DNA from 2 places in the Leisingera sp. ANG-DT genome. Region 2 is predicted to be linked to the other one. Evidence: riboswitches for the same ligand, from Rfam matches in the RefSeq annotation. Region 2 holds a riboswitch; the other holds the start of a gene.

Region 1 (4,707 bases), on a different contig from region 2:
CGTCCTCAAAGAACAGCCCTTGCGCAAACCGTCCCGCCAATGCCGGCTCCAGCGCGCTGATCTCCGCTCCGTCCACGCTGCGGTGGCTACTTGTGCGGCGGGCGAAACGGGTCAGCTCTGCCCGGTCGCGGGCAGGCGCCACCACCAGCGTGCCGCGCCTGTGCACGGTCGTGACCTTGGCCCACCAGCCGAAGGCGCGGCTGCCGAGGGTGATCACCTCTGCTTCGGCGCTTTCGCGTTCGCACCAGGGTGCCAGCATGCCGCCGGCAAAGCGCGCGACACTGCCAGCCCCGGGCGTCTCGCCCCGCTCATAGACGGTGACCGCGGCCCCGCGCTGCGCCAGTTCATAGGCGCAGGCGAGACCGGCAAGCCCCGCACCGGCGATGGTGATCATTCCGCCGGTTCCGCAGCTTCAGCGGCAGGCACATACAGCTCGCCGCCTTCGCGGAACTTGGCGGCCATTGCCTCCATGCCCTCTTTCTGCGCCTCGGAGCGGATGTCGTGCGAAATCCGCATGGAGCAGAACTTCGGCCCGCACATGGAGCAGAAATGGGCAACCTTGTGGGCCTGTTTCGGCAGGGTCTGGTCGTGGAATTCGCGCGCGGTGTCCGGGTCCAGCGACAGGTTGAACTGGTCCTCCCAGCGGAATTCGAACCGCGCGCGGCTCAGCGCATCGTCGCGGCGCTGGGCACCGGGCAGACCCTTGGCGAGATCGGCGGCATGGGCGGCGATCTTGTAGGTGATGACCCCGGTCTTAACATCGTCGCGGTCGGGCAGGCCCAGGTGTTCCTTCGGTGTCACGTAGCACAGCATCGCGCAACCGAACCAGCCGATCATCGCCGCCCCGATGCCGCTGGTGATGTGGTCATAGCCCGGCGCAATGTCGGTGGTCAGCGGCCCCAGCGTATAGAACGGCGCCTCGTGGCAGCACTCCAGCTGCTTGTCCATGTTCTCCTTGATCTTGTGCATGGCGACATGGCCTGGCCCCTCGATCATCACCTGGCAATCCTTGGCCCAGGCGATCTTGGTCAGCTCGCCCAGGGTTTCCAGCTCGGCAAACTGGGCTTCGTCATTGGCGTCCGCAATGGAGCCGGGGCGCAGCCCGTCGCCCAGCGAGAAGGACACATCGTACTGGCGGCAGATGTCGCAGATTTCCTCGAAATGCTCGTAGAGGAACGACTCCTTGTGGTGATGCAGGCACCACTTCGCCATGATCGAGCCGCCGCGCGAGACTATCCCCGTCACCCGGTTCACCGTCATCGGCACCATGTGCAGCCGCACGCCCGCGTGGATGGTGAAGTAGTCGACGCCCTGTTCCGCCTGCTCGATCAGCGTGTCGCGGAACACTTCCCAGGTCAGGTCCTCGGCGATGCCGTTCACCTTTTCCAGCGCCTGGTAGATCGGCACGGTGCCGATCGGCACCGGGGAGTTGCGCACGATCCATTCACGGGTGTTGTGAATGTTGCGGCCCGTCGACAGGTCCATCACCGTGTCGGCCCCCCAGCGGATCGCCCAGACCAGCTTGTCGACCTCTTCCTCCATCGAGGAGGTCACGGCGGAGGTGCCCATGTTGGCGTTGATCTTCACCTTGAAATTGCGGCCGATGATCATCGGCTCGATTTCCGGGTGGTTGATGTTTGCGGGGATGATGGCGCGACCGGCGGCGATTTCGGACCGCACGAATTCCGGCGTCACGTAGTCCGGGATGTTGGCGCCAAAGTCATTGCCGTCGCGGTTTGCGTGGCAGGGCGACAGCTCGCGCAGCTGGTTTTCGCGGATCGCCACGAACTCCATCTCCGGCGTGATGATGCCCGCACGCGCATAGGCCAGCTGGGTCGGCGCCTTGCCGTCCTTGCCGCGCAGCGGGGCGGGCTTCACCGGGAATTCGGGCGTCAGCCGGTCGCCTTCGACAAAGCCGTTATCCTCCGGTTTCACGTCGCGGCCCTGGTAGCTTTCGACGTCGCCGCGCGCCTCGATCCACTGGCGGCGCAGCTGCGGCAGGCCCTGGCGGATGTCGGTCAGCACCTCCGGATCGGTATAGGGGCCGGAGCTGTCATAGACCGGCAGCGGCGCCTCGCCCGCGGTGGGGTGGGTGGCAATCTCACGCATCGGCACGCGGATGTCCTCATGGACCTCGCCGCTGACGTAGATCTTGCGCGATGCGGGCAATGCGCCCGTGGTGATTTTCGGGTTGGGGACGTTCATCTGGTGTTCCTCCGGGCCTTCGGTTCAAAAACACCAATTGAGCCGGGACGGAGGAAAACGGGCAGGGGGGTGTACAGCCGGTGTACGGCCGGTGCACGCATGCTGCCTGTCCGAAACACCGCTTGCCGCCGGGGCGCCGTGCGATGCTTCTTGCTTCCTACGCCAGTATCAACTGGGTCAGGTTCAAAGGGTCGCGCCGCCGGTCCGGGATCCTCCGCACCATGACGCCTCTCAGTCCCTTGGGCGGGACTCCCCTGCGTGCCTATAGGGCTAGGGGAGGTGCGGGGTTTGCGTCAACCGGAATCTTTGTAGATTATTTTTTGGCATTAATATCAGTTCAGTATTGGCCTTATTGGCGCCGGGTTGGGGCAAATCGCTGCAGCGCAGCTTTGATGCTTGATCGAAGGCTGCAAAATTATCTATAAAACCGGAAACGCCATCCGCGCATGGCCAACAGGTATAGAGAACAGGAGACAGCATGCTGGACGCTGCACCCATCCGCACCGACTGGACCCGCGAGGAAGCGGAAGCGATTTATAACAAACCTTTCATGGACTTGCTGTTTCAGGCGCACACCGTGCACCGGCAGTATTTCGATCCCAACCAGGTGCAGAAATCCAAGCTGCTCAGCATCAAGACCGGCGGCTGCGCCGAGGATTGCGCCTATTGCTCTCAGTCGGCGCGCAACGGCGCGCAGCTTTCTGCCTCCAAGCTGATCGAGGTGCAGCGGGTGATCGCCGAGGCCAAGAAAGCCAAGGAAGGCGGCGCGACGCGCTATTGCATGGGGGCCGCCTGGCGCTCGCCCAAGGACCGAGACATGGCCGCACTTGAGGCGATGGTGCAGGGCGTCAAGGACCTGGGCATGGAAACCTGCATGACCCTGGGCATGCTGGACGAGGAACAGGTGTTCCGCCTGCGCGATGCCGGTCTGGATTACTATAACCACAACATCGACACCTCGGAGCGTTACTACTCCGAGATCATCACCACCCGCACCTTTGCCGACCGGATCGACACCCTGAACCGGGTGCGTGAGGCGGGCATCAAGGTCTGCTCCGGCGGCATCGTTGGCATGGGGGAAAAGCAGCTGGACCGCATCGACATGATGCTGGCGCTGGCCACGCTGGAGGTGCACCCGGATTCGGTGCCGGTCAACATGCTGATCCCGATCGCCGACACGCCGCTGGCCAATGTCGAGAAGCTGGACCCGATCGAATTCGTCCGCTCGGTGGCGCTGGCCCGCATCCTGATGCCGAAGTCCCACGTGCGCCTGTCCGCGGGCCGCACCGATATGTCGGACGAGATGCAGGCGATGTGCTTCTTTGCCGGTGCCAACTCGATCTTTGTGGGCGACACGCTGCTGACCGCGGACAACCCCGAAGAGGACAAGGACCAACAGCTGTTCGACCGTCTGGGCATCACCGCGATGGCGGCAGGCTGCGACGGCAGCCGCTGATGGCGGGCGCCTTTCCGCGGCATGAGAACTCGCTGGAAGCGCTGCGTACGCGTGGACGCTACCGGCAACTGATGCCGCGGGACGGGCATGACTTTGCCTCTAATGACTATCTTGGGCTGGCGGGCAGCGATGTTCTGCGCGCCGCCGCCGCAGACGCGCTGGCGCGCGGGGTGCCGGTGGGGGCGGGCGGCTCGCGCCTGCTGCGCGGCAACGATGCAGAACATCAGCTGCTGGAGGCTGAGGCGGCTGCGTTTTTCGGCACTGAGGCCGCGTTGTTCATGGGCGGCGGGTTCAATGCCAATCAGGCGATTTTCTCCACCCTGCCGCAGCAGGGTGATCTGGTGCTCTATGATGCGCTGATCCATGCCAGCACCCATGACGGGATGCGGCTGGGCCGGGCAGAGACCCGCAGCTTTGCCCACAGCGATGCGGAGGACGCGGCACGGGTGCTGAAGGACTGGCGCTCGACAGGCGGCGAGGGCCAGGTCTGGTTCGCGGTTGAGGCGGTCTATTCGATGGATGGGGATCTGGCGCCGCTGGATGCGCTGATGGCGGTGGCAGACGCCGAGGGCGCCGTGCTGGTGGTGGATGAGGCGCATTCCTCTGGCGTGTTCGGCGATCTGGGGCGCGGGCTGGCGCACGGCATCGCCAACCGTCCGAATGTCCTGTCCCTGCACACCTGCGGCAAGGCGCTGGGCGCCTCGGGCGCGCTGATCTGCGGCCAGAAGGTTTTGATCGAGACACTGATCAACAAGGCGCGCGGGTTCATCTTTGCCACCGCGCCGTCGCCGCTGAACGCGGCCCTGGTGCGCGCAGCTTTGCAGGAACTTCAGCAGAACCCGGGCCGCCGCGAACAGGCGTGGCAGGGAATTACCCATGCCCAAGATGAGGCCAAGCGCCTGTGCGGGCTGGATGGTTCCCAAAGCCAAATCCTGCCGGTGGTGATCGGTGACGACAAGAGCACCATGGCGCTGGCCGCGGCCATGCAGGCGCGCGGCTACGACATCCGCGGCATCCGCCCGCCGACAGTGCCGCGCGGCACCTCG
Region 2 (4,707 bases):
GCCGTCCTTGCGGATCGATTTGCGCGGGGTGAGGATTGACGACGTTGGCTTGACCGCAAAGCGCACCACAACATCCTGCCCGGTGGAGATGCCGCCGAGGATGCCGCCGGCGTGGTTGGAGGAATACTCAGGGCCGTTTTCGCCCATGAAAATCTCGTCGGCGTTTTCCGAACCTTTGAGGCGCGCGGCGTTCATGCCTTCGCCGATCTCGACGCCCTTCACGGCGTTGATCGACATCATCGCGGCGGCCAGATCGGTGTCCAGCTTGCCATAAACCGGCGCGCCGATGCCTGCGGGGACACCCCGGGCAACAACCTCAACCACGGCGCCAACGGAATCATGCGCCTTGCGCAGGGCCTGCAGGTAGTCTTCCCATTCCTGCACTGCGCCAGCGTCGGGGATCCAGAAATCATTCTGTTCAATCGCGTCCCAGTCAAAGCGGCTGCGGTCGATCTCCAGCTCGCCCATTTGGGTCATGTAGCCCTTGATCTCCAGCCCCGGCACCAGTGCCTTGATTGCTTCACGTGCAACACCGCCGGCTGCCACCCGCGCCGCGGTCTCGCGCGCCGAGGAGCGGCCGCCGCCGCGGTAGTCGCGGTTGCCGTATTTCTGGAAATAGGTGATGTCGGCGTGGCCCGGGCGGAAGGTCTGGGAAATCTCGCCGTAGTCCTTGGAGCGCTGGTCGGTGTTTTCGATCATCAGCTGGATCGGGGTGCCGGTGGACATGCCGTCGAACACGCCGGAGAGGATCTTCACCGCGTCCGGCTCATTGCGCTGGGTGGTATTCTTGTTCTGGCCGGGGCGGCGCTTATCCAGCCACTGCTGCAGCATTTCCGGCTCCAGCGGCACGTTCGGCGGGCAGCCGTCGACGGTGGCGCCTAGCGCGGGCCCGTGGCTCTCGCCCCAGGTGGTGACGCGGAAGAGGTGTCCAAAGCTGTTCATCGACATGAGGCGCGGTCTCCTTTGCGGGACGTGCTTAGCGGGCAGGGGCCTGTGCCTCAAGCGGATTCCTCTGCGGCAAAGGCGAGAGGGGGCGTTGCCCCCGCCGCCTGGGGCGGCTCCCCCGGGATATTTTCAGCTGGAAGAACACAGGATCGGCGCGGGCGGCGGTCCAGTTTGCAAAGGGTCATAGGTCCTGACGGGGCTTTGGCTTGTCATTGCCGCGCCCGGGGCATAATGTCCGCGCCACCTCGGGGTGCGCGCAAGCGCTGAGATGACACCCGTTGAACCTGAACCGGATCACACCGGCGGAGGGAAGGTACTGGACAGCCTCCACCCTTGCCCAAAGCCGCAAAGGAGGATGGCATGAAACATCTTGCATTTGCAGCGGGACTGCTTGGCGCCTCGGCAGCCTTTGCCGAAACGCCCGAACTCACCGTTTATACCTATGACAGCTTTGTTTCCGACTGGGGCCCAGGCCCGGCAGTGGAAAAGGCGTTTGAGGAGGTTTGCGGCTGCGACCTGAAACTGGTTGGCGCAGGCGATGGCGCGGCGCTCTTGGCGCGGGTCAAGCTGGAGGGCGAACGCTCGGACGCGGACGTGGTGCTGGGGCTGGATACCAACCTGACCGCGGCGGCCAAGGAAACCGGGTTGTTTGCAGAGCATTCCGTGAGCGCCGAGTTTGCGCTGCCGGTGGAATGGAACGACGCGACCTTTGTGCCCTATGACTGGGGCTACTTTGCCTTTGTCCATAACGCCGATGCCGCGGCGCCTGCGGATTTCAAGGCGCTGGCGGCGAGCGACAAGAAGATCGTCATCCAGGATCCGCGCTCCTCAACCCCCGGTCTGGGCCTGCTGCTGTGGGTCAAGGCCGCCTATGGCGACGAGGCGCCGGAGATCTGGAAGGGCCTGTCTGACAACGTCGTGACCGTGACCAAGGGCTGGTCCGAGGCTTATGGCATGTTCCTGGAGGGTGAGGCCGACATGGTGCTGTCCTATACCACTTCGCCGGCCTATCACCTGATTGCCGAGGAAGACGGCTCCAAGGCGGCAGCGGCCTTTGATGAGGGGCATTACATGCAGGTGGAGGTGGCCGGCAAACTGGCGAACAGCGACCAGCCGGAGCTGGCCGACCAGTTCCTGGCCTTCATGGTGTCGGATGCGTTCCAGTCGATCATTCCGACCACCAACTGGATGTATCCGGCGGTGACCCCGGCGGCAGGCCTGCCGGAAGGATTCGGCACCCTGATCGCGCCTGAAAAATCGTTGCTGCTGAGCGAAACGGAAGCGGCAGAAGTGCGCGATGCGGCGCTGGGCGAATGGCTGGACGCGCTCAGCCAGTAAGCGCCTTTCCCGGAAGCGCCGCTGCCCTGCTGGTGGCGGCGCTGATTCTGGGGACGCTGGGGGCTGTTGCCCTGCGGGCCGAGGCCGGCACCGGGTTTGGCGTTAGCGACTGGGCGGCGCTGCGGTTCACGCTGACCCAGGCGAGTCTGTCGGCGCTCTTGAGCGTCGGCCTTGCCATTCCCGTCGCCCGCGGGCTGGCGCGGCGGCGGTTCCCGGGGCGGACGCTGCTGATTGCACTGCTGGGCGCGCCCTTCATTCTTCCTGTAATTGTTGCGATCCTTGGTCTGTTGGCTGTCTTTGGCCGGGCCGGCTGGCTGAGCCAAGGGTTGATTTTCCTTGGGTTAGAGCCTGTTCAAATCTACGGGCTGCACGGGGTGGTGCTGGCGCATGTGTTCTTCAACCTGCCGCTGGCGACGCGTCTGATCCTGCAGGGCTGGCAGGAAATTCCTGCCGAGCGTTTCCGTCTGGCGGCGCAGCTGGATGCCGGGCCGCTGGCGATGTGGCGGCTGCTGGAAGGGCCGATGCTGCGGCGGGTGGCGCCCGGCGCGCTGGCGGTGGTCTTTGCCATTTGCCTGTCGAGCTTCGCGGTGGCGCTGACCTTGGGCGGCGGCCCCCGGGCGACCACCATCGAACTCGCCATCTATCAGGCGTTCCGCTTTGATTTCGACCTCGGCCGCGCGGCGCTTCTGTCGGGGCTGCAGCTGCTGCTGACCGGTGCCGCCGCGCTGGTGGCGTTGCGGGTGTCGGCGGGCGAAGGATTTGGGGCCGGGCTTGACCGGGCTGTGCAGCGCTGGGACGGGCAGGGGTTGCTGGCGCGCGGATTGGACGGGTTCTGGATTGTCTTGTCGGCGGCGTTTTTGCTGCTGCCGCTGGCGGCAATCGTGCTGGCGGGTCTGCCGGGGCTGGCTGCCTTAAAAGGCTCCGTTTGGCAGGCCGCCGGAAACTCCATCCTGGTTGCCGCGCTCAGCACCGTGATTCTGCTGATGCTGGCCCTGCCGATGGCCGCTGCGGCTGCCGCGGGGCGCAGCGGCATCGCCGAACTTTCGGGTATCCTCGGCCTTGCGGCCTCGCCGCTGGTGATCGGCACCGGGTTGTTCATTCTGATCTATCCCATTGCGGACCCGTTTGCGCTGGCGCTGCCGGTGACGGCGCTGGTCAATGCGGTGATGGCGCTGCCTTTTGCCATGCGCATTCTGGTGCCGCGGGCGCGGGAGGTTCTGGGGCGCTATGGCCGGTTGTCGCTGTCGCTGGACATGCAGGGATGGGCGTTCGTGCGCCGGGTCTACCTGCCGCGGATGCGGGCACAGACAGGGTTTGCGGCCGGGCTAGCAGCGGCGCTGTCGATGGGCGACCTTGGTGTGGTGGCGCTGTTTGCCGATCCGGACTTTGCTACGCTGCCGTTGCAGATCTACCGGCTGATGGGCGCTTACCGGATGGAGGCGGCGGCAGGTGCGGCGCTGCTCTTGCTGATGCTGTCGATGGGCGCATTCTGGATATTGGACCGCGGGGGACGCTGGCATGCTGAGGCTTGAGAATTGCCGGATCATGAACGGCGACTACGCGGTGGAAGCCGATCTGGAGATCGCGCCCGGCGCCTGCGTCGCGGTGATCGGCCCTTCTGGCGCCGGGAAATCGACGCTGGTGGAGGCCGTGGCCGGTTTCCTGCCGGTGACCCGCGGGCGTATTTTGTGGAATGGCGCGGAGCTGACCCGCCAGGCGCCGGGCAAGCGGCCGGTGGCAATGCTGTTTCAGGACGGCAACCTGTTCCCGCATCTGACCGTGGCGCAGAACGTGGCGCTGGGGCTGCATGCAAACCTGCGGCTGAGCGCGGCGGAGTGGCGCCAGGTTGAGGCCGCGCTGGAGCGGGTTGGCCTGGGCGGCATGGGCACACGCAAGCCTGCGGCCCTGTCCGGCGGGCAGCAAAGCCGGGTGGCGCTGGCGCGGGTGCTGGTGCAGGGGCGGGACATACTGCTGTTGGATGAGCCCTTTGCCGCGCTGGGCCCGGCGCTGAAGGCAGAGATGCTGGACCTGGTGGCGGAACTGGCCCGCGAAAGCGGCGCCACGGTGCTGATGGTCAGCCATGATCCGAATGACGCCCGCCGGATAGCGGACCAGGTGGTGCTGGTGGCGGAGGGCAGGGCGCATGAGCCGCAGGCAACGGCGGAGCTGCTGAACAACCCGCCGCCGGCCTTGAAGGCTTATTTGGGATCTGCCTGACGCGCCGCCGGGAGCCGGTTTCGGAGGCGTGTAAGTGAAAAGGGGTTTCGCTACGAAACCTTGTTTATAAACAAATGGTTAAGCTGATTTTTTGGCCTTTTTGCCGGATGCCCGCCGCCGGTGCGGCGGGCTGGTGCAGGGGATAATGCACTGTAAGTGCTGCGTTTATGCGGCCAGCGCCGCCTCCCGCGTCTTGGTGATCATCAG

The links. Region 2 has a riboswitch for thiamine pyrophosphate ahead of thiB (thiamine ABC transporter substrate binding subunit). Riboswitches for the same ligand answer to the same signal wherever they lie in the genome.
Region 1: linked by a shared signal. The riboswitch ahead of thiC (phosphomethylpyrimidine synthase ThiC) and the one ahead of thiB (thiamine ABC transporter substrate binding subunit) in region 2 are both predicted to bind thiamine pyrophosphate.

Annotation. Positions count from the first base shown of each region.
Region 1 is NZ_JWLE01000048.1:4,244-8,950, forward strand. It holds gene RA21_RS21150 (FAD-dependent oxidoreductase) at 1-394, opposite strand, end outside; gene thiC (phosphomethylpyrimidine synthase ThiC) at 391-2,205, opposite strand; TPP riboswitch at 2,343-2,471, opposite strand; gene bioB (biotin synthase BioB) at 2,684-3,661, shown strand; gene RA21_RS21165 (8-amino-7-oxononanoate synthase) at 3,661-4,707, shown strand, end outside.
Region 2 is NZ_JWLE01000005.1:327,892-332,598, reverse strand. It holds gene aroC (chorismate synthase) at 1-948, opposite strand, end outside; TPP riboswitch at 1,182-1,273, shown strand; gene thiB (thiamine ABC transporter substrate binding subunit) at 1,306-2,283, shown strand; gene RA21_RS06855 (thiamine/thiamine pyrophosphate ABC transporter permease ThiP) at 2,259-3,815, shown strand; gene RA21_RS06850 (thiamine ABC transporter ATP-binding protein) at 3,802-4,500, shown strand; gene RA21_RS06845 (6,7-dimethyl-8-ribityllumazine synthase) at 4,666-4,707, opposite strand, start outside.